DNA from 3 places in the Pseudoalteromonas sp. JC28 genome. Region 3 is predicted to be linked to each of the others. Evidence: predicted binding sites of a transcription regulator. Region 3 holds the regulator's gene; each other region holds the start of a gene.

What was found. Region 3 encodes MetJ, which represses methionine synthesis genes. Its sites were predicted from a motif close to TAGACGTCTAGACGTCTA; they were not measured.
Positions count from the first base shown of each region.
Region 1: DS891_RS10455 (methylenetetrahydrofolate reductase) is a predicted target of MetJ. The motif match lies at 8,826-8,843, and genes of this name have one in related genera.
Region 2: metE (5-methyltetrahydropteroyltriglutamate--homocysteine S-methyltransferase) is a predicted target of MetJ. The motif match lies at 1,865-1,882, and genes of this name have one in related genera.

Region 1 covers NZ_QOKX01000004.1:126,953-137,046, reverse strand. Annotated here, with positions in the region: gene guaA (glutamine-hydrolyzing GMP synthase) at 1-1,101, opposite strand, end outside; gene guaB (IMP dehydrogenase) at 1,207-2,676, opposite strand; gene xseA (exodeoxyribonuclease VII large subunit) at 2,808-4,145, shown strand; gene cysE (serine O-acetyltransferase) at 4,194-5,015, opposite strand; gene DS891_RS10465 (diacylglycerol kinase) at 5,259-5,666, shown strand; gene DS891_RS10460 (pitrilysin family protein) at 5,742-8,618, opposite strand; gene DS891_RS10455 (methylenetetrahydrofolate reductase) at 8,890-9,846, shown strand; gene DS891_RS10450 (undecaprenyl-diphosphate phosphatase) at 9,914-10,094, opposite strand, start outside.
Region 2 covers NZ_QOKX01000005.1:138,111-148,204, reverse strand. Annotated here, with positions in the region: gene metE (5-methyltetrahydropteroyltriglutamate--homocysteine S-methyltransferase) at 1-1,665, opposite strand, end outside; gene DS891_RS12525 (LysR substrate-binding domain-containing protein) at 1,955-2,842, shown strand; gene DS891_RS12520 (YdcF family protein) at 2,943-3,707, shown strand; gene DS891_RS12515 (hypothetical protein) at 3,853-4,224, shown strand; gene DS891_RS12510 (PepSY domain-containing protein) at 4,284-5,618, opposite strand; gene DS891_RS12505 (TonB-dependent siderophore receptor) at 5,973-8,129, shown strand; gene DS891_RS12500 (methyl-accepting chemotaxis protein) at 8,329-9,954, opposite strand.
Region 3 covers NZ_QOKX01000008.1:22,971-33,064, reverse strand. Annotated here, with positions in the region: gene DS891_RS17950 (PBP1A family penicillin-binding protein) at 1-2,003, shown strand, start outside; gene metL (bifunctional aspartate kinase/homoserine dehydrogenase II) at 2,079-4,427, opposite strand; gene metB (cystathionine gamma-synthase) at 4,432-5,652, opposite strand; gene metJ (met regulon transcriptional regulator MetJ) at 5,997-6,317, shown strand; gene DS891_RS17930 (malic enzyme-like NAD(P)-binding protein) at 6,398-7,639, opposite strand; gene rpmE (50S ribosomal protein L31) at 8,412-8,627, opposite strand; gene priA (primosomal protein N') at 8,842-10,094, shown strand, end outside.

The DNA.
Region 1 (10,094 bases), on a different contig from region 3:
CATATCTTCAGGTAATCCACCCACGTTGTGGTGAGATTTGATCACATGTGCTTTACCGGTTTTAGATGCTGCCGATTCGATAACATCAGGGTAAATTGTACCTTGTGCTAACCATTTTGCATTCACGCGCTGGCTGGCTTGCTCATCGAATACTTCAATAAAGGTGTGACCAATTGCTTTACGTTTGTCTTCAGGGTCATTTAAACCGTTAAGCGCATTAAGGAAACGATCTTCAGCTTCTACCTTGATGATGTTCAGACCAAACTTATCACCGAACATATCCATTACTTGCTGGCCTTCATTCAAGCGTAGTAGGCCATTATCAACAAATACACAGGTTAGCTTATCGCCAATCGCACGGTGAATAAGCATTGCAACCACTGACGAATCAACACCACCAGATAGGCCAAGGATAACTTCGTCATCCCCTACTTTCTCTTTGATACGCTCAATTGCATCTTCAATGATTTGCTCAGGCGTCCATAGTTTTTCACACCCACAGATATCAATTGCAAAACGCTCTAGTAAACGCAAACCTTGCTGAGTATGCGTTACTTCTGGGTGAAACTGTACACCGTAGAAGCGCTTTTCTTCCCAAGACATTGCCGCATGAGGACAAGTATCCGTTCTCGCTGAAGTTTTGAATGTATCTGGAATTTTAGCAACTTTATCGCCATGGCTCATCCACACGTCTAGGTAACCAGCACCATCTTCGATGTGATCTTCAATCGCTTCAAATAGCTTACAGTCGCCTACTTTCTCTACTTTTGCGTAGCCGAATTCTTTTTTATCTGAGCTATGTACCTGACCACCAAGCTGCATTGCCATCGTCTGCATACCATAACAGATACCCAGTACAGGCACGCCTGCTTCGAATACATAATCTGGTGCTTTTGGGCTACCTTCAAGCGTCGTTGACTCTGGGCCACCTGATAGAATGATACCTTGAGGGTTGAACTCACGGATTTGCTCTTCTGTCACATCCCAAGCCCAAAGTTCACAGTAAACACCAATTTCACGTACACGACGTGCAATTAGCTGAGTGTATTGCGAACCAAAGTCTAAGATCAAAATTCGGGAATCGTGGATATCTTTGCTCATTGATAATCTCGTTAGTTAGGAACTAAACAGGATAAAGCCGCATTGCGCCTCTATCAAAAGTAATAAGGGCTAGCAACTTGCTAGCCCAGAAACACGCCTTGAGGCTTAACCCATGCGGTAGTTAGGCGCCTCTTTGGTGATCTGCACGTCATGTACGTGAGACTCACCCATACCCGCAGAAGTCACACGAACAAACTGCGGCTTAGTATTTAATTCAGTGATGGTTGCACAACCTGTTAGACCCATTGCACTGCGAATACCACCGATTTGCTGATGGATAATCGTTGCGATTGGTCCTTTGTATGCTACGCGACCTTCGATACCTTCAGGTACTAGTTTGTCAGCAGCATCGCTCTTCTGGAAGTAACGGTCAGACGAACCTTCTTTTTGATTCATCGCACCAAGAGAACCCATACCACGGTAAGACTTGTAGTAACGGCCTTGGTATAGTTCAACTTCACCAGGAGACTCTTCAGTACCCGCTAGCATAGACCCCACCATTACACATGCAGCACCAGCAACTAGCGCTTTTACGATATCACCAGAGAAACGGATACCGCCGTCGGCAATCACTGGAATATCACGACCTTTTAGGCCTTCTACTGCATCAGAGATAGCAGTTATTTGTGGTACACCACAGCCAGTCACGATACGAGTAGTACAGATAGAGCCTGGGCCAATACCCACTTTAACGGCATCTGCACCAGCATCAGCCAATGCAATTGCACCTTCTGAAGTTGCGACGTTACCTGCAACGATTTGTAGCTCTGGATAAGTTTCGCGCGTGGCTTTAACGCGGTCAATAACACCTTGAGAATGGCCGTGAGAAGTATCGATTAGTAGTACATCAACACCCGCTTCAACCAAAGCAGCAATACGCTCATCAGTGCCAGCACCAACACCAACAGCAGCACCAACACGAAGACGGCCTTGCTCATCTTTACACGCGTTTGGTTTATCTTGCGCTTTTTGGTAATCCTTAACGGTGATCATGCCTTTTAGTGCAAATGCGTCATCAACCACTAAGATTTTTTCGATACGGTGTTCGTGCATGAGGCCAAGGATCTCTTCACGAGATGCGCCTTCTTTTACTGTCACTAAGTCATCTTTCTTAGTCATTACCGTTGAAACTGCTTTTTCTAGCTTAGTTTCGAAACGCATATCACGGCTAGTCACGATGCCTTCAAGTTGGTTGTTTGCACCAACAACCGGGAAACCTGAAAACCCTTTGTCCTGTGCAAGCTCCATTGCTTCTGCAATCGTAAGATCAGAAGTAACCGTCACAGGGAAAGAGATAATACCCGCTTCATACGTCTTAACTTTACGCACGTTGCGAGCTTGCTCTTCGATAGTCATGTTTTTGTGGATAAAACCAATACCACCTTCTTGTGCCAGAGCGATCGCTAAGCGCGCTTCTGTCACTGTATCCATTGAAGCGGAAACAAGCGGTAAGTTTAATTCAATCCCACGAGTCAAACGCGTTTTCAGGTTTGCTGTGTGAGGAAGAACAGTTGAATGAGCTGGTACTAAAAGTACGTCGTCAAAGGTAAGGGCTTCTTTTGCAATTCTTAGCATGTTCGCGGCTTCTCTCAAGTGAACTGAGTATAAGGAATTGCGTGCGAATTTTATCAGCGTTCCTTATGGGAGTAAATAAAATTTAGCAAAAAATGTGATAAAGTGACTGTGAATTTTTTATGGAGGCCAACATGGGATACCCCAATAATAATAAAACCTATTCTGTATCAAGACTTAACAGAGAAATACGCTCGCTCTTAGAGCAAGGTTTTGCCTCTGTACAACTCACCGGAGAAATTTCAAACTTTGTTGCTCCGGCCTCAGGGCATTGGTATTTTTCTCTAAAAGATGACAAAGCACAGATAAAAGCGGCCATGTGGCGAGGTAATAATCGATACTGTAACCACCGCCCTGCCAACGGTCAGCAGGTAATGGTACAAGCTAGAGTGTCAGTGTATGAACCGCGAGGCGACTATCAATTGATAGTCGAGCAAATGGTCCCAGCTGGTGAAGGCTTGCTCAAGCAACAGTTTGACGCCCTTAAAATGCAGCTGGCCGCAGAAGGCCTGTTTTCGGCTAGTCACAAAAAGCCTTTGCCAAGTGTCATTAATCGCGTGGGGGTCGTCACCTCAGCGACTGGCGCTGCCATCAAGGATATTTTGACTGTACTCAAACGTCGTGCCCCACAGTTACAAGTTGTAATTTACCCAGCTCTAGTGCAAGGCGATGAAGCCAAGCAGCAGATTTGCAAACAAATCGCTCAGGCGAATGCTAGACGCGAGGTAGACGTATTGATCGTTGGCAGAGGTGGCGGCTCATTAGAAGACTTATGGAGCTTTAACGAGGAGCCCGTCGCAAGGGCCATTTTTGCCAGCTCAATTCCGGTGATAAGCGCAGTCGGCCATGAAATAGATACTACCATTTCCGACTATGTTGCAGATGTAAGAGCACCAACCCCATCGGCGGCTGCCGAATTAGTGAGCCCAGACTCAGAAGCGCTAAAACAGCGTACTTCACAGTTGCTACAATATCTCAATCAGGCTTTTAAACGTCGCCTTGAAGGTGCATCACAGCGATTAGCAAACTTTGAAGCCCGACTGCAGCTACAACACCCTAAGAATCAACTTATGCAGCAAACACAGCGAGTTGATGAATTGGAGCAGCGATTAATTCGTGCCCAAGCCCATCACTTACGTCAAAAGCAATCGCAATTCCATCTGTTGCAGCATAGATTTGATCGATTACATCCAGAGCAAAGGATCGCCCAGTTCAAGCAATTAGTCGCACAACTCAGTGATAAGTTGCAGTATGCAATGGAGCAAAAGCTTAATACACAAAGACATCAACTCGCGGTATCAAGCGCAAAACTAGACAGTGTCAGCCCACTGGCGGTATTAGCTCGGGGCTATAGTATTGCCAAGCAGGAAGATAACGTGATTAAGTCAGTGGCGGATGTCGACCCAGAAAAGCCGATAATTACGCAACTGGCTGATGGGGAGGTGGTGTCTATGGTCAAAGCAACCCAGTAAGCGGACATAAAAATGGGGAAGTGATTTCCCCATTTTTAATCTAATAACCTACAACATCGCAGAAGTGATAGACTCATTTTCGAGCCTATCATCGTCTTCTAGGAAGTTTTGGTTCATACTCTCTGCAGGACATGGGCATGATGGCTTACCAACCACCTTAGCAGGGATCCCCACTACCGTAGTGTGCGGTGCTACAGGGCTGAGTACAACAGAACCAGCCCCAATTCGAGCGCCCTCTCCTACTTCAATGTTGCCAAGTACTTTGGCACCAGCACCAATCAATACACCGGCGCGGATTTTCGGGTGACGGTCACCCTGCTCGTTACCCGTACCACCAAGTGTGACTGATTGCAGAATAGAAACATTATCTTCAATAACCGCTGTTTCACCAATGACTATACCAGTCGCATGGTCAAACATAATACCATGACCGACTTTACAAGCAGGATGGATGTCAACACCGAATACTTCAGAGGTTCTGCTCTGTATAAAGCGAGCCAGCTCTTTTCTGTCTTGACGCCATAAGCAGTATGCCAATCGATGTGCTTGGATTGCATGAAAACCTTTCAGATTTAAAATTACGTTGAGATAACTATCGGCAGCTGGGTCACGATCTTTAACAGCTTTTATATCATGTGCAACATGAGTCAGCATAGTATCGCAGTGCACAAAGGCCTGATCAAACAGCTCGCGGATTGTAAATGCTGACACCACAGCATCCGCCAACTTATTTGCAACGATAAAGCTTAATGCAGAACCAAGACACTCGTGATTTAAAATACTCGAGTAAACGTGACTAGCAAGCAATGGTTCGCGAGCAACCAACTCATTGGCTTCTTCGCGTAACTTATTCCAAATCTCATGTCTCATGTGACGAACTTCCGATAATACTGATACTTCTCATAGTGTAACGCTTAGAGTCATTGAGTGTCATGTATTATAAAAAATCAGGCTTCAAACACTTGGTTATATCTAATAACCAACCAACATATTTTAGCCTGGTTTTAAATACCCTCAGCTGGACCAAAGATTCTTACAATTTAGCACTGTCGAACTGAGTAGATCTTCGTATAATAACGCCCCATTGAATACTACCAACGCGGGATCGCTAATATGTCGATAAAGATCAAGACAACGGATACCAACAAACCAAATGGCACAGGGCTTGCGCGGATAATCAAAGCAACGCATTGCTCGGCGAAAGGAATGAAAGCGGCTTATAAAGAAGAGTCGGCATTTAGACAAGAAACGTGGTTACTGGTGGCAAGTCTTCCTTTATCAATCATATTGGCGCAAAGTATTGCTCAGTGGGCCTTATTGGTCGGTAGTGTACTGTTGATATTAGTCATAGAACTTATCAACTCGGCAATCGAAGCGCTGACAGATCGAGTGAGTACCGAGCATCACTTACTATCTGGTCGTGCAAAAGATATGGCATCAGCGGCCGTTACGCTGACATTATTAATTAGCTCGTTAATTTGGATAGCTGCCGCAGTGGAGTGGTTCAACACCATAACCTAAAATTACGCGTGGTTTTGATACAAAAAAATGGCGGCTAAATTTTTAGCCGCCATTTTTTATTAAGCTGAATAATCGTTATTCAAACACTTTTTCTACATCCAACGTTTTAATATTCTTACTTGGAATATTTAGCGGGTATGTAGCAATTTCAGCATCTTCTGCCAGCAATACATCAGGCTTTTTCGTGTTATAAGTCATAGGAGATGGCTGCTCAGCACTTAGGCGCTTCGCCATATCTTTTGCATCACCAGTGATAAACACATAGTGAATATCTTCGGTCTGCAAGTTCTCTTTGATAACTCGATTGATATCTTCAACAGACAGCGACGCTAGCTGCTTTGTCACATAGGCAACAAACTCATCGGTGTTGTAGAACTGGCTATCAAGTGCATAACCTAGCTGTCTATCTTGGCTCGCCACCATTTGCGGCACAAAGTTGATTAAGAAGTTACGTGTTGCTTCAAAGTCTGCTTGGCTCATCCCTTCTTTGATCAGCTTATCGAGTTCAAACAATGCAGTACGCGTTGCAAAATGGGCATCGTTATTAGAACGAAGTGGGCGTAACCACACTTGGAAAATTTGCTCACTACGACCTAAGTTTGCATCCGGCTTAGTTTGGAACATACCACGAGGGAAGTATTCGATATATGCATAATCACCATAGTTCATACCACGTACCTGACGGATACGCTGGTACAAGTGGCTGTTTGAACTGCGGTGCTCACCAAAGTATGAACGCACTAACCAAAGCGCAGCCCAGTCTTTGCTGCTACGAACCGTGTCGATTGGGAAACCAAAAGACACCGCTGTTGATTTTGCATTCTTTTCTACGATGGTTGCGTGATGGCCAGACAGTTTAGGGGCATCAGGCACTTGTAAACGCGCTTCTTCGCCTTTAGGTAAAGCCGCAAGATCGTTAAACATCGTTTCTTTTAGCTGTTTATCGAGTGCACCTGTGATACCCACGTTAAGTTTAGCTTGAGTAAATTGCTGAGCGTAAAAAGCCTTAACGTCATCCAGTGTGATTGCTTCTAAGTCTGATAAATCACCAAAGTTATAGCTTTCGTATGGGTGGCCTTTGTACAGCTCGTGATAAAGCACTTCTTTACCTAGTTCTTCATCATTTGACGCTTTCAAACCAGCCTTAATGCCGTCGATTAGCTCTTTTTTCAGACGTTTAAAATCATCTTCTCTGAACCCTGGGCTCAAAAGCTGCTGACTCACAATGCCATACCATTGATCAGCGTTATCTTTATGAATACGACCACGTAAAGAAATCATTTCTTTATCGATTTGATAACCGAAGCTACCAGCAATAGGATACAGCGCCTTTTGAATTTCTTTGTATGATTGCGACTCACTTCCACCATTGGCAATCATAGCCGCAGTAAGCGCAGCAAGACCTTTTTTACCTGCAGGATCTGCGGCAGCACCTGTGTAAAAAAGAAAGTTCACATCCACCAGCGGTGAATTATTGGTCTTGTCTAATACGTTGAAATGACGCGTTACTGGCTTGTCCATTTTTGCCACTAACTTGTCTAAGTTAACTTCCTTATCAAAACCAGGCACAGACTCAAGTGCAGACATAGTCACCGTTGTGCGGCTGCTGTCCACAAAGTATTTATTGGCAATATCACGAATGTCTTTCGCAGTGACTTTATCTGCACTTGCATAAAGCGCATTCACCACTTCAGGGTCACGCTCAAAATGCATGTAGCTTGCGAGTGTCGAAGCAATAGATTGTGATGAGTCAAGGCCGTTAATAAAGCTGTACTTTAGGTTTGATTTAAGTGCAGCAAGTTTATTTTCATCTACCAGCTCTGTGCGTGCTTTTGCGTAAGTGTTATTGATTGCATCACGCACTGTCGCCAGATCTTTTTCATCTTCAACTTTAACGAAAACATGCAGAAGACCAGGGTCTTTGGTTTCAGGGTTGTAGGTAAACATTTGGCTTGCAAGCTGTTTGTCTACCACCAGCTCTTGATATAACTCAGAGTTTTGAGAGAAGTATAACTGCGAGATCAAATCAAGCGCAGCTCGGTCTTTTTTCTTCGGCTCCCATGCAGTGCCTTTATATGAAACAAGCAACCAGTGACCAGGTAAGCCATCATATTTTTCATGAACGTAACGTGCTTTCTCTTGTTTAGGCTCAACTGGAATATCAGCTTGATAATCACCCTTTTTCCAATTACCCCAGTGCTTTTTCACCATAGCCATGGTTTCTTTTGGATCTACGTCACCCACAATGACAAGCGATACGTATTCTGGCTTGTAAAAACGTTCAAAGAAGGTTTTACCATAGGCCATTTGATCTGGCATTGCTTCGATGTCTTCAAAAAAGCCCATCGTTGTGTGTTTATAGGTATGTTTATCAAATGCTTCTTTTCTTACCGCAGAAAGCAGTTTTCGAACTGGGCTGGCATTATTTTTAAGGTATTCACCTTTCACGGTTAGTGCTTCAGTACGAAACTGTTCTTCACTGTAAGTCAGGTTCTGAAAGATATCCGCTTCGATTTCTAATACTTTATCTAAATGCTGCTTCGAGAAATTTAGGTGGTAGTTCGTGTAGTCATTGGTCGTGTAAGCGCGATTATCAACACCTGAATTTTTCAAAATGTCCGAATAAACGTCTTGTGGATACTTTTCTGAGCCTTTGAACATCATATGCTCAAAGAAATGAGCGAAGCCGGTTTTACCCGCTTCGACTTCATTACGCGAACCAACAGAAACCGGGATCTGTAGCGATACCACATCAGGATAGTTAGTTTTAACTACCATGACGCGAAGGCCATTTTCTAGCTCTTCCAAAACATAATCTTGGGCGAATACTTTATTGGATTGGGCAGCTTGAGTACTTTCAGCTGACTGTTGGGCTTGGTCTGAATTCGTCGCTGCGCAGCCACTAAGCGCTAAGCTTACGGCAAAGCTGGTTGCTAGTAATTTGAATTTCATGAATTTGGTCCTAATCATATTTTTTATTCTAAGTAAGTCGTGTTCACTTACGTTAGTAAACCTCCTGATTATGCCCCAAAGCCATACTAATTCGCTAATTTCCAAGGTGATTTACCATCCTAATGTGTAAACAAATATGAAATTTTGGTTTGAGCACTTGAGATAAATTCATAATTATTGAAATTCTTTCATTAAAAAAAATCTATCTAGACGTCTAAATGGCTGCTATATTAGTAAAGAGATACAGAAATGCTTTTGTGGAATGAGGATTATGGCTTTAACGCTTCAAGAGAAAATCATTGACCCTAACCAAGGGGTATATTTAATTGGTACCACACCACCTAAGATTGGCACCGACCCAGAGCAGCTAAAATCAATTGCCGCTAAGCTTTTGGGCCGTTTACATGAGATTGAATACGACGGCGTGATCATCTATGACATTCAAGATGAAAGCAGCCGTACTCAAGTACCACGTCCATTCCCTTTTAAGCACACCGTTGATCCGTGTGAATATAGTCAGTTGATCCGCGAATTATCACACCTTGATGTAATTACGTATAAAAGTGTGGCACAGCGCGATAGTGAAGCTTTTGGCGATTGGTTAAGCAGCACAAAACAGCAATATGGGTTAAACAATCTAGTATTAGTGGGCAATCCGTCTTCACAAGGCGATATTAAGTTGCCGCTTTCTGAAGCCTATAAGGTATTGAAGCATCATCAAGATGACTTTTTCTTAGGTGGTGTAACTATCGCAGAGCGCCACGCCAGTAAGCGTAATGAACACGAAAGATTAATTGATAAAACAGAGCAAGGCTGCCAATTCTTTGTTTCCCAAGCAGTGTATGACGCTCAAGCAACCATAGATCTTATTACGAGCTATGCTCGCACCTGTAAACAGCAAGGGCAAACACCAAAACGCATTATTCTTACCTTTACTCCATGTGGTGGAGAAAAAACCTTGCAGTTTATGGAGTGGCTGGGGATTTCAGTACCAGAAGCAACCAAATGGCGCATGTTAGATGCAGACAATACACTAAGTGAGTCAATTCGTATTTGTAGAGAAAATCTAGATCAAATCTTAAAAAGCTGCTCACATCTAGATATTTCTCTTGGCTTAAATATTGAGAGCTTAACAAACCGTAAAGAAGAAATAGATGCATCTATAAACCTTTATCGACTGTTGAAGGCGACCATGGAATTATGCCTTGCGGAAAAGCAAATTGCTTAATGCAGTCTAAGCCAGCTTCATCAAGCTGGCTTTTCTGTTAACCTTGCTGAATTATCCAAAGCCCAGATTAACTTAGGCTCAAGAAAGCGATTAATCCCACCCCAAGTAGCAAGCGGTAAATGACAAATGGCATCATGCCCATGCGCTCTATGATTTTCAGGAAAAAGAAGATACAGGCATAAGCTGAGATAAACGACAGTGCTGCACCACTTAATAACGCATTCCAATCAACCACTTCATCGCCGGTA
Region 2 (10,094 bases), on a different contig from region 3:
CCCTGTTAGCATGCCCTTCATCGGTTTTTTGGTTAAGCTCTGTGCATAACTCGTCCACTTCACTGTCATTGGTGCTGCACGCGAGACATCTCCCCAGATCACAGGGGGTTTAACACAGCGCGACCCATAACTTTGCACCCAACCAAACTGAGTAAAGGCAAAACCTTCGAGTAATTCACCAAAATACTCAACCATATCATTGCGCTCTGCTTCGCCATGTACAAGCACATCTAAGTTAAGCGCTTCTTGTTCTTCAACGGCATAACGGATCTCCGCTTCCATCTGGCTTTGATAAGCATCAGTACTCAACGTACCCGCTTTATAATCACGTCGCGCCTTACGAATAGCTTGGGTTTGTGGGAAAGAGCCTATCGTTGTGGTTGGCAATAAGGGTAAATTTAGCGATTGTGCTTGCTTTTTAATTCTGGTTGCGAATTCACTCGTGCGTTGACCGTCTTTTGTTGTAAGCGCTGAAACACGCTGCTGCACCTCATTATTATTCACTCGAGTAGAAGTCAAACGCGCTTTTACAGGCTTAGAATATTCGACCAACTGGGTAATATCACGCTGCTCCAATGCATTTTTCAATAATGCCAGCTCTTGCCCTTTTTGTTTGGCAAATGCGAGCCAAGACTTTAACTCACTATCAAGCTTTTGCTCTTGCTCTAAGTCCACTGGCGTATGTAATAATGAGCACGAAGGAGCGAGCCAGAGATTATCACCGCGACGTTCATGAACCAGAGCAAGTTGCTGATATACACCTTCGAGATCCGAGCGCCAAATGTTACGACCATTCACAATCCCGAGAGACAGTACGCTATCTTGCCCAACTACTTCCTCTAACGAAGCCAAGTCGTAGTTTGCCGTTACGCAGTCAAAATGCACGCCTTCTACGGGGTAAGATTGAATATCTTCAACATGCGCTTGTACGGAGTCAAAATAACTGGCCAACAACACTTTTACTCCTTGGCCACTCAACGCATCAAAACTCCGGCGCAGCGCGTTACGATAAGCATCGTCGATTTCCAGTGCTAAAATAGGTTCATCAATTTGTACCCACTCAACACCTTGAGCTGCAAGCTTGGCAAGTACCTGCTGATATACAGCCAATAACTTATCTAATAAAACTAATTTATCAAACTCTTGGCCAACACATTTAGCTAAGTAGAGATAGGTTACCGGGCCGACCAAGACGGGTTTTGCTCGGTAGCCAAGTAATTGTGCTTCCTCTACTTGAATGAATAACTCAGTCCAAGTCAGAGCAAACTCCTGTGTTTGAGTTAGCTCAGGGACGATGTAATGATAATTGGTGTTGAACCATTTTGTCATTTCACTTGCTGCACACGCACAGCCGCTAGGTGCTCGACCCCTGCCAATCCGAAACAAAGTATCGAGATTTACAGACTCATCATTTTTGTGACGACTAGGGATCGCGCCGACAAGTAATGAAATATTCAACACGTGGTCATACCAAGCGAAATCGCCAACTGGGATAAGGTCAACACCAGCATCAGCTTGCAATGCCCAATTTTCTGCACGAATGCGCTTTCCTTCCGCGATTAAGTCGTCTTGCGTTAAGTCGCCCGACCAATAGCGCTCTACTGCAAATTTAAGTTCACGTTTTTTGCCTACGCGTGGAAAACCCAAATTATGTGTTAATGCCATGATTTTAATTCCATCTAGATGTATGGATGTCTAAATTTAATTATCATAATCAAAAACAACAATTGATGCTTTTTCAGATTTCATATGAATAAAATTAATTTGTAATTTTTTGCAAAATTTTTACAGAAGTAGTGACAACGCTGTCATTTTTAGTGTTATAGTGGATTTGTGAATTTTTGAACAATTCACCGTAGGTATTTAGACGTCTAGACATTGATAATAACTAAATAGAATCGTAATATTGAGTAATGCTGAGATTTGCTCACTTCAAATATGAGAATTGTTGATAATGATTGATATAAAGCACCTAAAGACTATCTCCACCTTGAAAGAAACTGGTTCTCTTGTGAATACAGCACGAGAGCTATTCCTGACTCAATCCGCTTTATCTCATCAGATCAAAGATCTAGAGAACAAACTCGACTGCCAACTATTCGAGCGCAAGACCCAACCGGTACGCTTTACCCCTCAAGGCATGTTGCTATTAGAGCTCGCCAATGATGTATTGCCTAAAGTTGAAGCAACAAAGTGTCGTTTGAAGGAAAGCCTTAACCAGCCCATCTCACAACTCAGATTAAGCGTGGAATGTCATGCTTGTTTTCACTGGTTGCTGCCAACGATTAAAGAATTCAATACCTTTTGGCCTGACATTAAAGTCGATTACGAACGAGGCTTTAGCTATGATGCGATTCCTGACCTTATTGAAGATGAGCTGGACTTAGTGCTTACTTCGGACATTCGAGAACCAGAACAGCTCGAATACGCGCATCTTTTTGACTTTAAATTAAAGTTAATCGTTGCACCAGATCACGAATTGGCCAAGAAGGCCTATGTCACAGCACTCGACCTAAAAGATGAAACCATCATTTCTTACCCTATTCCTCGCGAGCGTCAGGACATATTTAAGCACTTTATTCAAAATGCACGCTTTGATGGTACGCTAAAAACCGTCGATCAAGGTTTATTAATCTTCCAACTTGTGAGTGCAGGTATGGGGGTTGCGGCCTTACCAGACTGGTTGGTCACACCTTATGAAAGCCAAGGGCTGATTAAATCGATTCCTCTAGGCGCTCTTGGGCTAAATCGTCCAATGTATTTAGCAATGAAGAAAAGCATGAAAGATAACCCTGTTTATCGCCATTTCCTCAATACTTGCCGTAAAACCACGGCAAGATAGTTGACTGGGCTCTTTTTGAGCCCTAACTGTTATACATTTCTACAGCTCCCATCTCATGCTAGCATTGCGTCAGGCTTATCTAAATCTAAGGCATGTTTAAATGTTTGAAGTCAAAAAGGTTATCGGTCAACTTCTGATGCCGTTACCGTTATCTTTGGTTGCACTTATGGGGCTCATGTTTTTTATCGCCAAAACACGCAAAGGGCCGTATATCGCAGTCTGGTTGGTCCTACTAACTACTTGGAGCATATCCACTCCTTATGTCGCGCAACACATTATCGAGTGGGATAAGGGCACGCTCACCGCATTCAATCCAAGCAGGCACAAAAACATAGACAGAATTGTTGTGCTTGGTTGTAATTTATACCCCGATGATTCCCTCCCCAGTAATGCTCAACTAGGTAGTTGCGGTTTAGCTCGACTAGTTGAAGGCATTAGACTTGCTAATATTTACCCAAAAGCCCAGCTGTATGTTTCTGGTTATGGCTATGGCAACGCAACAAGCGCAGGACTCATGGCTAAAACTGCACAGAGCTTAGGTATTTCCGCTACCCGTATCAAGCAAAACCACAATGCCAAAGACACCGCAGACGAAGCGAAAATGCTCGCGCCCGTTTTGGTAGATTATGATGTTGCACTTGTCACGTCAGCTTCGCACATGAAACGCGCAAAAAACCTATTTGAAGCACAAGGCGTTGAAGTATTCCCTGCCCCGACAGAGTTTTATAATTTTAAGTCACTCCCATTAAGTCGGCAGTTTATCGCAAATGATAAGGCGCTAGATATAGTCACTCGAATTTGGCATGAACAAGTTGGTAGTATGTGGATCACGATACGTCGCATTATCGACCCTGAAGCACTTTAAGCGTCGAAAAAGGCATCAAAACCAGGCTAAAGTTCGATAAATTGGCGCTGAAAAACGTAAAAAATTGAAAATTTGCGCAAATATGGGTATAAATAGAGTTTAATCTTAACCCGCGTATCCGCGTACAACACGACTAGGATCTACGATGAGTAAACTAGATAAAACTGAAGTACTAAGCGCTTTCGAAGCTGCGTACGAAGCTGCACATGGCAAAAAGCCTGAAATCACTGCAAAGCCAGGTTGGTATAGCATCGATGGTGGCAAAAACATGCGTCTTGCTGAGGTAGCTGAATTAACAGAAGAGCTAACTTCAGGGTCAGCTGTAGCAAGTGAGACAACGCAGGCGCCTGCCAAAAAAGCGAAAACGACTAAGAAAGCGCCGAAGGCAGCAGCTGTAAAATCAGCAAGCTTTACTATCGTTACAGAAAACGAAGATGGCTTCAAAGCGGAAGAACAGTGGATTGCTGAACTAGCAGCAAAAGATCACGACTGTCGCTTACCTCGTGGTGTTGTGTAAGCACAGTTTCATGAGTGAAGAAACCTCGCAGCTGCGAGGTTTTTTTTGGTCTGCAACAATCAATACCGATTCAACCTGAGCGAAGAAGAGCTATTTTTATGACGTAAATTGAGCAGGGCGGCGCTCCAAACCAGGATAATCAAGCAAGTTAGTGACACCCAGCCTAATAAAAAAGTCAACGAAGCAAGCGGCAATTCCGGCCACTTTCCTGCCATACCATAACCCGCAATTGTGCGATGGGCGTAAAAACAAATACATAAGACCAATCCGAAACTCAACGCTAGTGATACCATTACACCTCGGTACTCATCTTTGCGGCGCAATTTAAACTGCCGCTTGATATACATGTAAGTACCACTGAGAACCAAAAATGAGAGCACAACCCCAAATATAAACCACAGTATCTTCCCCCATATCCCCGCAAAATTGCCAAAATGTAGAGGGTCTGCGGTGTCGGATAATCGCCAATATAGCCCTTGGCTCGATGCTGTTTGGCTATAAACAACTTCCCCCGTGTAAGGGTTGACATAGATCTTGTTTGCCCTATCCCGAACTATCCAATCCTGCGATTGTCCTTCAGCATAAAAATAACCCCCAGAATAGCGAATAGCTTTCACCTCAAGATCGGGTCTCGTCGCTTTTACTATTGCGAATAATTCCACAACAGACAATTGTGGTTTATCCTGTCTCGGCAGTTCTGCCAAGGGATTAACGGCAAAATCCCCAACATCAGTATAAGCTGTTTTACCATCGACCATATCCATTCGTACAAACTCAAATAGATACCAGATACTCGTAAGCGAAATAACAACCGCAAGCCATAAGCCCCACGCCCCACTTATTTTATGCATACTTGCCATTTTGGCACGTGCATCCCCGCTAAACGTAAATACAAATAACTTTTTCCACCAGAGGCGATATACATAATGCGCACTCACGGTCGAAATACACAAAGGAACTGCAAAGATAAGCACAAGATAGTATGAAATGATGCTGTCAAACACGCCGAAAAAATGCATGTGGAAATCGCGAAAAAAGCGCTGAATATTAAAAAAACTACTTTCACCTTGGATAGCTCCTGAAAGTGGATCGACATAAACGTGTTGCCAAGGACTATCAGGCATCCGCATCACGATATCATACGAAAAATAGGTATCAGGACCTGTAAAGGCAATCCCTATTCGGGCGTCAGGATACGCCTTTTGTACCATCTCGTAAGCTGCTGCTAAGCTTATGTTTGATTGCCCGTCTACTGCCCTCACCTGATCGTTGAATAGCCAATCTAGTTCGTGGGCAATACTCGCAAACGCGCCAGTCCAGCATATTATGAACAGCACCCCCCCAAACCACACGCCACTCAAACTATGCCAGTTGAACCATTGTTTTGCCGTCATGGACCACCCAATAGCGAAGACATAAAACGACTTCACTTCCTTGCCTTGTATTAATATTCAAACATAGATAAGCCCCTGTGACAGCGCTATCCAACCTAATTGACATCCCACCTAACAATCAGATCCTAACAACTATGAGATTTGGGTAAGCCATTATTTTTGCAATAAATCATTTTTTGCATTACCCCTTATAGTAACAAAAAGAGTTATCATTTAGAATTGAAAATAATTTCTGTTTTCAGTTAGAACTATTCAAAAGCTTGGTTCAATCTCAGAAAAATAGCTCCTACATATCATAGGAACTTTCATCTTTATCTCTTGTGACGAAAAAACAATTTAGGAAAGGAAACACCCATGCAAACCAAAGCGCATCAATCTACAGCACTAGCTCTGATGTTATCACTCCTTTATTTTTCTCCAAATGCGGCAGCAAAAGCCGAGCGCGACAATATTGAACGGATCAGTGTTGTAGGCCAGCCAATCAAGCGTAACTCGGGTCCAACAGGACTTGACCTTACCATTAAAGAAACCCCCCAGTCTGTTACCGTGTTAAGCCACGACTACATAAAAGACTTCGAACTGAATGACCTTGAGGACATCATGGTACAGGCAACAGGTATCTCAAGATACAAATTTGGCGCGGGTGATAATACTGAGTTTACTTCTCGTGGGTATCTCGTCAATGCATTGGTTAAAGATGGCTTACCGACCTCAATTGCTGGACCACAAGAGAGTCGCTTAGACACTATTGTCTATGACCGAGTAGAGGTTCTTCGGGGCGCTGCGGGGTTAATGGCGGGTGCAGGACAACCATCGGCAACCTTAAATGTCATCACAAAACAACCAGACCGAGGTGGATTTGTTAAAGTTGGTGCCGAGATTGGCTCTTGGAATAAAGTGCGTACACACATAGATGCAACAGGCTCCCTAACGAAAGATGAAGCATTGGCCGGACGAGTTATTCTAGCCTATGAGGAAAAAGATAGCTTTGTCGACAAAGAAAATAGTAATAAGATCGTTGCATACACCCAGTTGCATCATTATTTTTCTGAAGATACCGAAGCCTCTTTTAGTGTTCATTATCAAGACAATGAACTGAAACTATCACCGTGGGGATTACCAATTTTTTACTCTGATGGTAGTTCCGTTGAAATAGACAAGAAAACAAATTTATCATCGCCAGATAGTCACAACGGCAATACCCACCAAAGTTATCATTTAAAATTATCTCACCAAATCAATTTAGATTGGGAACTTAACTTTGGCGCACAATACAGTAAAACAGAAGCTGACATTACCTTGACCTACTTTAGTGGTAACCCAGACAAAGAAACAGGTCTTGGCCTTCAAGGCGGTGACAGACGCTGGGTTGAAACGGTTGATGGGACTAATTTTATTTTGGGACTGGTTGGTCGGTTTGAGTTATTTGACCGCGCACATCAGGTGAATATCACCTATTTAAATGCCGATTTTGAGTCCACAGACGATCGCTTCGAAGAACTGGATGAAAACGCGAGAACAGTATTTTATCCACTCCAATCGATTAATAACCTTCACCCAGCCGCTCATTTAACTGCGACAGATAAGCAATTTATTGGCTATTGGGACAAAACGACGAAAGAACAGAGTATTGCCCTTAGCAGTAAGTTAACGTTAACGGATGACCTTCATGCCATTGTTGGTGTCAAATTTTTTGATTATGAACGTACCAATGAGCGTGACTTTGCTTGGAGCGGGTTCTCAAGCGACAAAGGTGAAGAAACGGGTGAGAGCTTATACTTAGGGCTGGTTTACAATCTCAATGACCAGATCAGTACGTATGCAAGTTATACCGATGCTTATGAGCCGCAACTGGATAAAGTGGATGCCAATTTAAATCAATTAGCACCAATCACCGCTCGGAACTTAGAAGTCGGCATTAAAACCACACTTTGGGATGATAAACTACGTCTAAACGTCGCTTACTTTGATAGTTTAAAGGAAGACTTCGGTGTTGTTATCCCCGAATATGCAGACGAAAGACCTGCTAGGTATCGACCCGTAGATGGTGCAGAAGCTGATGGATTTGAAGTTGAATTAGAAGCAAAACTGACAGATGATTGGCAAGTAAACTTTGGTTACAGTGATTTTGATGTTGTCGATGAGCATGGCGAAGATATTAACTTGTATGCACCAAGACAAACGCTCAATGCGAGCACCAAGTATACTTATGGGGCTTGGCGATTAGGGCTAAATGCAACTTGGGATACGGACAGAAAAGTCGATATTTTAAACGTCCCAGGAGTTGACCTTGGACTTCCAACAGGTGGTCGTCGAGGCGCAGTGCGTGCAGATCAAGATAGCCAGCTTTTACTAAATGCACACGTCAAATATCAATTTTCTAGCCAACTGAGCGTTAAACTGAATATCAGTAATCTCACAGATGAAGGCTATTTCGATACTTACGGTTTCGTGCCGAAAAAGTACAGCGAGCCTAGAGCATACAATTTAAGTATGGAATATCTGTTTTAACGTAAAGCACTATGCAAATGCTGTGGCGTGATAGGGTTACAACACCTTTAAAACTTAGCTGCAGCAGCAAAATGCCTATAAATAAAGCGCGGGCTTCTGACTAGAAACCCGCGCTTTTCTATCTCACACCAATTTACGTAACTGTGTTTTCAATCCCAAGAGCCGAACCTCCCAAATTAAGTACTAAGTCGAGTTGCCATTAAACCTTAAATACCGACACTTGACCGTTTAACTGCTCAGCTAACGCCTCTAAGTCATTACTCACATCTGCATTACTCTGCGCACTTCGAGTAATTTCAGAAATACTGCTACTGAAATCATTAATATTTTCGCTGATTTCCGCAACCACCGTTGTTTGTTCTTCCGTTGCCGTTGAAACCTGAATATTCATACCGACGATTTCATCCACCGCCTTGTCTATATCAGTCATGATTTGAGCTGACTCATTGGCCCTATCAACTCCTGCAGCTGCACTCGACTGTGCATTCTCCATTGACGACACGGCATTTTGTGCCATGCCCTGTAACTTACTGATCATATCTCGGATCGATTCCGTAGCTTTTTGCGTGTTGTGTGCCAATTGCCTAACTTCATCAGCAACAACCGCGAAGCCTCGACCTGATTCCCCAGCTCTCGCCGCTTCTATTGCAGCGTTTAATGCCAAAAGATTTGTTTGTTCAGCCACACCTTGGATCATTAGCACGACTTGGTTGATTTCATTCGACTGGTCGTTCAACGCTTTAATTAACTGCGCGTTATCTCCCACCTCACTGGCAAGACGCTCGATGGCCTGAATATTTTGCGAAATAACATCCATCCCCTGCTTTGCAAGCTGACCCGACATCTCTGCTTTGTTTGCGGTATTCATTGCATTATGTGCAACCTCCTGAATTGCACTACTCATTTCTGTCGCTGCGGTTGCGATCATTACCGTTTGCTGCTCTTGTTCTTGTGAAGTGCCCGCAATTGACTGACTAATTCCATTTAGCTCGTTGGATGTTGAGGACAGACTATTCACCATCGTAACTAGGTTGGTAACTAACTCATGTAAGCTCGACACCATAGTATTGAAGTCGTTTCCTATCTCACTCAGCTCGTCCTGCCCCTCAACCACTACACGTTGGGTTAAATCAGCATCTCTTGCAATGTTACCAATACGCATACGCAAACGACTGAGTGGTTCGTTAATTGACCTAAATATCAACATACCAATCATCACCATTACGATCACAATAGTAACGGAAGAGATAATCATCGCCGTTTTTGTCGCACTGGCTTCTGAGCGGCCAACATCTCTTAGTGCACTTGCCTCTGCAAGTTGTAACTCAATTAGTGCATTGTAGCTTTCACTTAAGGGGTCAAAGGCGGCATAGAGATCGCGTACAAATTTATCATAAGGAATTTCTTCAAAAGTATTTGCGTTAACTCGGTTAATATAATTAGACAGCAGTTGCTTGACACTTATCTCTGCTTTTTCAACTTGCTTTACTAAGCTTCGCTCTTCGCTCGTAAGGTCCGTGGACAAATAGCTATTCCATTCTTTTTCAGCGATATTTTTAGCTTCTTCGATTTGCTTTAACGCGGCACTGTTGGATAATTGATGGCCTCGTAACTTGTGAAAAGTATCTACAATAACCACCGCATAGTTGTCTGACACGACTTTTATTTGCCTCAGCGGTACAACTCTGTCGTCATAAATACGGTCAATGTAATTGATAAGATTTGATAATGTTCCAATTGTAAAGATAGTAGCGAGAATAAAAAACACAGCAGGTATGCCCGAAAGCGACAACAATCTGCTTTTAACTGAAACCCTATTTAGCATAGTCTGATTTTTATTGAGTAAACATAGAAATAAAGTATTACTCAAAGTTCATAGATTACAATAATAATTGCAAATTAAGCAGCGCATTATTGATATGCATCATACTTCGTAACTGTGTCTCTTAACTGTATAGGTTTGAT
Region 3 (10,094 bases):
AACTATTAACGAAAGATGAAATTTTTGAGCTTTACTTAAACAAAATTGAACTGGGCAATCGCGCCTTTGGTATCGGTGCTGCAGCGCAAGTCTACTACGGTCGCTCACTATCAGAATTAACTTTAGCAGAAATGGCAATGATTGCAGGCCTGCCAAAAGCGCCTTCTGCGTTAAATCCAATTCGTAACCCAGAGCGCGCGCAATTGCGCCGGAATGTTGTGCTCGGACGAATGCTTGCTGAAAAGTATATTACCCGCGCAGAATATAGTGAGGCGACACAAGCTCCTATCACGGCTAAATTCCATGGCGCCGAAATCGAGCTGTATGCACCTTATATTTCTGAAATGGTTCGCGCCTATATGGTTGAGCGTTATGGTACTGATAAAGCTTATAACTCAGGCATGAAAGTTTACACCAGTGTGGAGTCTGACATGCAACAGGCTGCTCAGCATGCATTAGTTGATAATTTACATGCCTACGATATGCGTCACGGCTTTAGAGGCGCAGAAGAAACCTATTGGCATGCTGAAACGGAATCGCCGCTAAGCCATGAAGGCATTATTACTCGCCTTAAAAAGGTCAATGAAATTGGGCCGTTAAAAGCCGCTGTGGTGCTAAGCATTGCAGAGAAAACGGCCGACCTGCTCTTAAAAACCGGTGAGCAAATTACATTGGAATGGTCAGGCTTAAGTTGGGCCAGACAATACATCAGTGAAACGCGTCAAAGCTTACCACCAAAAACAACCGCAGATATCCTCGCGCCAGGCATGCAAGTGTTTGTCCGTAAACAAGACGACGGTTGGATGTTAAGTCAGTTGCCGCAGGCATCCAGTGCCCTCGTCTCACTTGACCCGCAGGATGGGCGTGTCAAGGCGATTGTGGGCGGCTACAGCTTTGAGCTTAGCCAATACAATCGTGCTACCCAAGCTAAGCGCCAGGTGGGTTCAAACATCAAACCCTTTATTTATTCATCCGCATTAGAAAATGGCTATACCCTAGCCACCATTCTTAATGATGCCCCGATTAATCATTGGGACAGAAGCGTTGGCGTGGCTTGGCGTCCGAAGAATAGCCCTGAAGTGTATAACGGCCCAATCCGTATTCGCCGAGCGCTTGCACAATCGAAAAACGTGGTATCTGTTCGTTTGATCAAAGGCGTTGGCATAAATAAGGCTGCTGATCACTTGCTTAAATTTGGTTTTCAAGACGCAGATATTAATCGCAGCGAGTCATTGGCGCTTGGTAGTGCTGCACTGACTCCTATTGAAATGGCGCGCGGCATGGCCACTTTTGCAAACGGCGGTCACCTCATTGAGCCGTATTTTATCGATAAAATTACCGACTCATTCGGCACTGAGCTGGGTTCTGCAGAGCCGCTATTGGTCTGCGACGAACAGCAGATGGAAGAACAACCTGAGCGCTGTGCACCGCAAGTGATTTCGGAGCAAAACGCATTTCTGATTGCTGATGCGCTTCACAGTGCTATCTGGGGTGGTGGTAGTTGGAAACACGATACGGGCTGGAGCGGCACAGGCTGGCGTGGTCAATGGTTAAAACGTCGTGACCTTGCTGGAAAAACGGGTACCACCAATGACTCAGTAGATACTTGGTTTACGGGCTTTAACCGTAATGTCCTCACCACAGTCTGGGTTGGCTTTGACGATGCGAGTAAATCCTTGGGTCGTGCGGCCTACAACGCTAACCTTGGTAATAATCAACTTGTTGGCGCAGAAGCCGGAGCGATTTCAGCACAACCTGCTTGGATAGACTTTATGCGTGAGGCGCTTAAAGACGAGCCTTTGGCTCCGATAGAGCCGCCTCCAGGGCTTATTTCAACTCGGATTGACTTAAAGACAGGGCTTTTGTCTCGCAAGAACGATTACACATCTCGGTTTGAATATTTCGAGCAAGGTACGGCCCCAACCAAGTACGTATTGGATACGGATAGCAGCACACCGTTTGACGATACCGCGCCGCTACCGACTCACGAAGAGTTATTCTAAAATAGAAATGCCGATACAGATGTATCGGCATTTTTGTCTTATACCAGTTGTATTATATCTATTTTCTTAAAAGAGTTATTTTAGATTTTGCGTCAGCCAGAATAAATCGGAATGTATTCCCGCTGCTGTCACTTCTTTACCTGCCCCCGGGCCTTGGATCACCAGCGGATTTTGTTCATACCATTTAGTGTGGATCACAAAAATATTATCACCCGGTGTTAAATTCGCGATTGCCGAGCCATTTGGTACCTGTGCAATGCCTACTTTTGCAGACACTTTGCCATTGCTTGCAATTTCAAGCGCACCAGTATAACGAAGCGCAGCGTCATTCGCTGTGGCCTTTGCATAGTGTGTCGCATAAAAGTCATCGAGTTGCTGGCGATTTTCTAAAAACGTTTGCCATGAACCCACACTCAAGGACTCTGGCATTAACGCCTCTAATTCAATATCGTCAAGCTCAAGCTCAATGCCTAACTCTCGTGCTAAGATCAAAAGCTTACGCTGCATATCTCGGCCAGATAGATCTTCGCGCGGATCGGGCTCGGTAAAACCAAGTTCTTGCGCCCCAAGCACTAGCTCAGAAAATGCTTCAGAACCATCATAGCGACTACAAAGCCAAGATAAAGTGCCGGAAAAGACGCCTTCAATTCTCACCACTTCATCGCCACTATTTTGCAGATCAGCCAATGCAAAGTTAATGGGAAGACCTGCGCCAACACTGGTATTGTAACGCCATAATAGGTTACGATCTTGTAACTGCTGACGCAGCTTTGAGTACCAACCTTGTTGTGCCGTGCCGGCATATTTATTAGCGCTGATCAAATGGCAGTCATGTTCAACAAACTGTGGATACAACTCGCTGAAACGCTCGCTCGCAGTAATATCGACCACCACTTTATGCTCGTAATCTAGCTCTTTAATACGAGTGAATAGCTCTGCTTCATTGTATTCGATGGCCTCATTTTGCCATTGCTGTTGCCACGATGCTAAATTCAACCCGCTTGGACAGAACAACATTTGCTTAGAACGCAGTAAGCCAACCAACTTAAGATCAAAGTGCTCACTCAGCTTAGCGACTTGGTTTTTGCATTGTTCGATAAACACTTCACCCACATTGCCAACACCAGCTACAATCACAGCAAGCTCTCTGCCTTTATTGACCAAACGTTCGTGCAATATAGCAAGTAGATCGCTATCAATTGCTTGATCGGTTAACACTAAGCTGTAATGGCGCTCTTGCAGCACAAAACGGGTGACAATCGCATGTTCATCCAATAATTCCAGAGCTTGCTGATGTAAGCCAGCAACATCCTGACTTGGGGCAACAATAGCAAAGCCTTGTACTTGCGACTCAATAATATTGGCTCGCGAATCCAGCGCTTTAATCACAACATGGCTAAACTCAGATGGCACCAGTAAGTGTGCCTCTCCACCTTTAACAAAATGATGAATGCTATGCTGAATAAGCTGGCTTAGCTGTTTCACTTCACCACTTTTTAGCTGCTCAACGCGTAACAGGTCAAGTTGTCCAAAAGTGGTAATAAAGCGCTTCTCTTTGCTATAGCCTGCCTTTACTATCTCAGTGCCAAGTGCATCGGCGTCAAAGCTGCTGCGAACTTGCAGTTTTATATCGGTATCTTTAAGTGGAGACAGCGTTTTTGCATGTAGTACTGGATTACCTAATCGTGCGAGTAATTCAGCTTGGCCACGACATACCTTTGTGTATTTTATGGCATTGGCGACTTTACGTGGATCAGTGCTGAATACACCCGTTGTATCCGTCCAAATTGATACTTGAGCCGCATCAAGATAACTTGCCAACAAAGTCGCGCTATAGTCACTGCCATTTCGGCCTAAAGTCACCGTTTCACCTTGTGCATTTGCGGCAATAAAACCGGTAACAATATAGATAGCGTGATCATCAATTGCGCGATAGCACGCTTCTTTGTTATGGGCGTGTAGTAACACCCCCTCTTGTTGTACAAATAACGTACGAGCGTCGATAGCTTTGGCTTCGATACCTTGAGAACTTAGGTAGTTTGCTAATATACGAGCCGACCATAGCTCTCCATGTGCAAGTAAACTCGCGTAGTGAAGATGCTGTTCTTCTCGTCCTAAAGCGATTGCTTGCAGCTCATTGACAAGCTGTTTGAGTAACACACTGTGTTGTTCACCTACAAACAGGGCATCAATTAATTCACGTTGATGATTTTCAACTTGTAATAAAACATCGTTGAATGCGCGAACATCTTGCTGCTCAAAGCTTTGCCATAACTTCACTAGGGTATTCGTTGTTTTTCCTGCAGCAGAAACCACAACACTGTCACCTAGTTGACATTGCTCTAACACTATCTTGGCAACCGCCTGATAACGCTCTGGCGAGCTTAAACTCGAACCACCAAACTTATGTACTACTTTTGCCATTTACTCACCACAACGCTACTGTATGTGCAGGCGTTAATTTGAATGACTTAGCATCATCACTCGCCTGACTTTCATCAATACATGCAAATCCCGATTCCAGATCTGCAATGAGATCCTGTGCATCTTCAATGCCTACAGAAATACGAATCAACGTGTCGCCCACTCCCGCTTCTAAACGTGCTTGCGGATCCATACCCGCGTGTGTCATCGTCGCTGGATGACAAATAAGACTCTCAACCCCACCTAAAGATTCTGCCAATGAAAAGTGCGTTAGAGACGTTAAAAACTTCGCAGATGTTTGCAGATCGCCTTTGATATCAAAGCTCACCATGCCACCAAAGCCGAGCTGTTGTTTTTTCGCAAGTTCGTGTTGAGGATGCGACTCAAGGCCAGGGTAATAAACTTGGCTAACATACGGCGACTTTTCTAAATACTCCGCAATAATCTGAGCATTTTCTTGATGTTGGCGTAAACGCACATTTAAGGTGCGCAGTCCACGTAGGGTAAGGTAGCTATCAAAAGGTGCACCTGTAATACCGATATTATTCGCCCACCAAGCTAACTCATCACCCAACTCCTGTGTACGCGCGATCACCGCGCCCCCCACGACATCAGAATGACCATTGATATATTTAGTAGTTGAATGCACGACTACATCTACGCCAAAGGCAATGGGGTTTTGTAATGCAGGAGACAAGAAGGTGTTGTCAGCGGCGACCAAAGCCCCCACAGCGTGTGCTGCATTTACGACAGCTTCTATATCCGTTAACCGCAAAATTGGGTTACTTGGTGTTTCAATCCAAACTAATTTAGGTTTGATCTGCTGCAGCTGCGCAAGACTTTCAGGTTGCGTGAGATCCAAGACGGCTAATTTGAGCAATCCACGCTTTGCAAGCGATGTAAACAAGCGATAGCTACCACCATAGCAGTCATGTGGAATAACCAGCGTATCGTCATGGTTAAGCAGTTGAGTTACTAGGTGAACGGCAGCCATGCCAGTGGCGGTAATAATACCACGAGCACCACCTTCAAGTTCGGTAAGTGCCTGTGCAAGCACATCACGATTAAAGTTACCGCTGCGGCCATAATCGTAGTCGCGTTTGGTATCAAAATCGGCAAAAGAATAGGTGGTAGAAAGGTAAAGCGGTGGCACTACTGCCCCATGCGCTTTATCAGCTTCTATACCGTGACGCACTGCTACCGTCGATTTATTAACTTGACTCATAAGGTCACCTAGATAGTTGGATGTTTAGACGTCTAAAAGGTTAGAGCAACAGAAACCAGAAGTCAAAACATTTATACTGCTAAATGGCTAAATAACTAGTATTTGACTATCTTTTTTAAACCGATAAAATTTCGCCACTCTAGGCGTTGCTAATACGACTGAGTTATTGAAAACTATGGCAGAGATTCTTCTATCTCGCTATGGCGGATTAGTTTATTCATCTATTTGAGTTTGGGATTTATCTTTAATTCGTAAGGTTATCCCTATATTCATGCGGTTGGTGAATAATGTAGACCAGAACCCAGTCATATTGGCATTGATGTAACTGAGGCAAGTACACAATTATGGCAAAATGGAACGGTGAGTATATTCACCCATATGCAGAACACGGTAAGAAAGCAGAGCAAGTAAAAAAGATCACGGTGAGCATACCTCTGAATGTACTCAAAGTGCTAACTGATGAGCGTACACGTCGCCAAGTGAATAACTTACGTCATGCCACGAACAGTGAGCTTTTATGTGAGGCGTTTCTACATGCCTTCACAGGTCAGCCACTGCCGAGCGATGAAGACTTGAGAAAAGATAATCCAGAGCGTATTCCTTTAGAGGTAAGACAAATAATGGAAGAGCGCGGTTTGGAGATCCCAGAAATAAACGAAGAGTGATAACTGCTCTTTCGCTCTGGAAATACAGACACAAAAAAAGCCTCAATCGAGGCTTTTTCATTTGAATAATACCAATGGTATTATTCCATATATCCAGCTGGCATATCGATTTGTGCCACGCCTGATTCAATTGCAGCTACCGCTACCGCTTTTGCGATACGAGGTAACAAACGTGGATCCATTGGTTTTGGAATAATATACTCAGGACCAAACTCTAGACTATCTACGTCAGCCGCTTTTAACACTTCAGCAGGTACAGGCTCTTTCGCAATCGTTCTAATTGCTTCAACCGCTGCAATCTTCATCTCGTCATTGATAGCGGTTGCGCGTACATCAAGCGCACCACGGAAGATAAACGGGAAACACAGTACGTTATTTACTTGGTTTGGATAATCCGAGCGGCCTGTCGCCATGATCAAATCATTACGTGCACCGTGTGCAACTTCAGGGCTGATCTCAGGGTCTGGGTTAGAACAAGCGAATACCACTGGCTTGTCAGCCATTAGCTTTAGATCCTCAGCAGAAAGTAAGTCTGGGCCAGAAACACCAACAAATACGTCCGCATCTGCAATCACGTCTTGTAACGTACGCTTATCCGTGTTGTTTGCAAACAGCTCTTTGTATTCATTTAGGTCATCACGACGAGTATGGATCACGCCTTTTCTGTCCAGCATATAGATGTGCTCACGTTGAGCACCGCATTTGATCAGTAATTCCATACAAGCAATAGCGGCTGCACCCGCGCCAAGACACACAATAATCGCATCATGAATATCTTTACCTTGGATTTCCAACGCATTCAGCATACCCGCAGCGGTTACAATTGCAGTGCCGTGCTGATCATCATGGAATACAGGAACGTCACAACGTTCAATTAGCGCGCGCTCAATTTCAAAACACTCTGGCGCTTTAATATCTTCAAGGTTAATACCTCCAAATGTGTCTGCGATATTTGCCACAGTATTGATGAAGTCTTCAGTGGTGTTGTGCTTAACTTCGATATCGATTGAATCAAGGCCCGCAAAACGCTTAAATAATAGTGCCTTACCTTCCATAACAGGCTTTGACGCCAAAGGACCTAAGTTACCCAAGCCAAGAATTGCCGTACCATTACTGATCACCGCAACCATATTTCCTTTACCCGTGTAACGGTATGCATTCGCCGGATCAGCCGCGATTTCACGTACTGGCTCTGCAACACCTGGGCTGTATGCAAGTGCTAAGTCTTTTACGGTCTCGGCAGGTTTAGTGAGTTCAACACTGATTTTACCTGGAACGGGCTTCTCGTGATAATCTAGAGCTTGTTGACGAAAGTCTGTCATGGCGCGATATTTTCCTACGAAGTTAATGTGAGAGTGTGGTAAACGTTCGCATTCTGAATGTTGGCAACCTAGCTAGCTGGTTACAGCAACACACAGTGCGATTAACTATATGAGCGACGACATTCAACCACTCAACAAGCGTATGTGCTTTGCTGTCGCGGTATGTCAATAGGACATATAGTTAATCGACCGTATTCACACAATACCGAGTTTTGCTCATTATTCAAGTAAAATCAGGTCTATCCACTAGCATGGTATTTTCTATACTTTTCCGAGAAGATAAGCTCAATTTTAAGAAATATTTCACAAATAAAATGACTAAAACTTAAAAAACAAGACGCTAAAATCAGCACGGAATGTATAAAATTAGCACAAATGTACACCAACTATAAAAACAATAAGAAAATTGCAACTTAACTAACTTTAACGTCAAGATACCGACATTTAATCGCAATATACTGACTTTAGTTTATATTAAGTGCTCATACCTGATACTATTTACTATATGAGCTTTGATTATTTTCACAACTTAAGCTCGTAAATGTTCAATATTTATCTGCTAAATAGAGTTTTTACTCTACCCAAGAGATCAGTAAAGTTTTGCTGCCAAACTGGCAAGTTTTTTATTTTAGAAGAATAAAAGACACAATAAGACGGGATGACTGACGGTCTATCTGCTGATGCAGAATAGGATGTATAAATCGAGAAGGTATTTTCAAACAGGCACAAAAAAAGCACCCTAAAGGTGCTTTTTTCGACTAGACCAACAAGATTACTTCTTGCTGCTAAGTGCACCGAAACGCTTGTTAAAGCGATCTACACGGCCACCTGTGTCAAGGATCTTCTGCTTACCAGTGTAAAACGGGTGACATGCAGAACATACGTCTAGGTGAATATCTTTACATAGCGTTGAACGAGTTTCGAACTTGTTACCGCAAGAGCACGATGCAGTGATCGTCTCGTAATTAGGGTGAATACCTTCTTTCATAGCAACCTCTAGTTAAGGCCGTATCGCTCTCCAAACCCGAAGTCTGGCACCATACGTAGTTATACAAAAATGTGGACGCGTATTTTAGTGCTTAACTGAACAATCTACAAGCAATATTTCAGAGTTTTTTATCACCGCCTCTGAGTAAGTTTTCAATTCGTACCACCTTAGGTATATACTTCGTCACTGCGCTCACTTTATGGAATTGTAATACATGCTCATTCTTGAAGTAGCTTTAAAGCTGCCACTGCACCGAACATTCGACTATTTGCTAGCACCAACCATGCAAGTTGAAGCAGGAATGAGAGTCACCGTCAATTTTGCCAACCGTCGCTGCACAGCGATTGCGCTTGCTAAAAAAGACGACACCGATGTACCAAAAGAAAAACTCAAGCAAATTATTGAGGTGTTGGACGAGCATCCTGTCTTTAATCAAGCACAACTTAGCTTTTTACACTTTGTCTCCCAGTATTACTGTCATCCAATTGGCGATACCTTATTCACAGCACTACCGGCAGTACTCAGAGATGGTGGAAGCCCAGACAAAACTCAGATCCCTATCGTCAGATTAACGGAAAAAGGGCAGAAACTACCAACACTGCGAGCCAAAAAGCAACAAGCGCTGCTTTCTCAATTATATGAAGGTGGTGCAATAAAATTAAGTGAACTCAAAGCGCTCGGATTTGCTAGCCAAACAATTAAAGCATTAGAAGAAAAAGCGCTTATCTCACAATCTATTGAGCATGATAGTGATTGGTCGCAAAACGAATTACAGCTAGGCGAAAAGCCACGCCTAAACGACCAGCAAGCGACTATTTGCAGCGCCGTCAATGCACAAGTCGGTTACCGTACCTTTTTAATCGAAGGTGTAACGGGAAGTGGTAAAACCGAAGTCTACTTACAGAGCCTTGAAAACATAATAAAAGCGGGTAAACAAGCACTGATCTTAGTGCCTGAAATTGGACTCACACCGCAAACAGTCAACCGCTTTAAGAAGCGCTTTAATAACCTGCCCATTGATTTATGGCACTCAAATCTAACCGATAACGAGCGCCTACATACTTGGCGTCGCGCCGAAAAGGGTCTGAGCGCTTTGGTTATCGGTACTCGCTCGGCCATTTTTTTGCCATTTCAAAATCTCGGCATGATCATCGTTGACGAAGAGCACGACAACTCGTTTAAACAGCAAGAAGGCCTGCGCTATCACGCCAGAGATCTCGCTGCATTTCGAGCGCATCAGGCACACTGCCCTTTGCTTTTGGGAACCGCAACACCGGCATTAGAAACATTACACAAAGCCATTACCAACAAATATCAACTCGTCACACTGAGTAAACGAGCGCAGACCCAGCACGACAACCAATTTCACCTTGTCGACATGAAAGGTCAGCCAGAACAAGGCGGGTTTTCACCAATGAGTTTACATTGGATGGAAAAAACACTCGCTCGTGGTAAGCAAGTTATGGT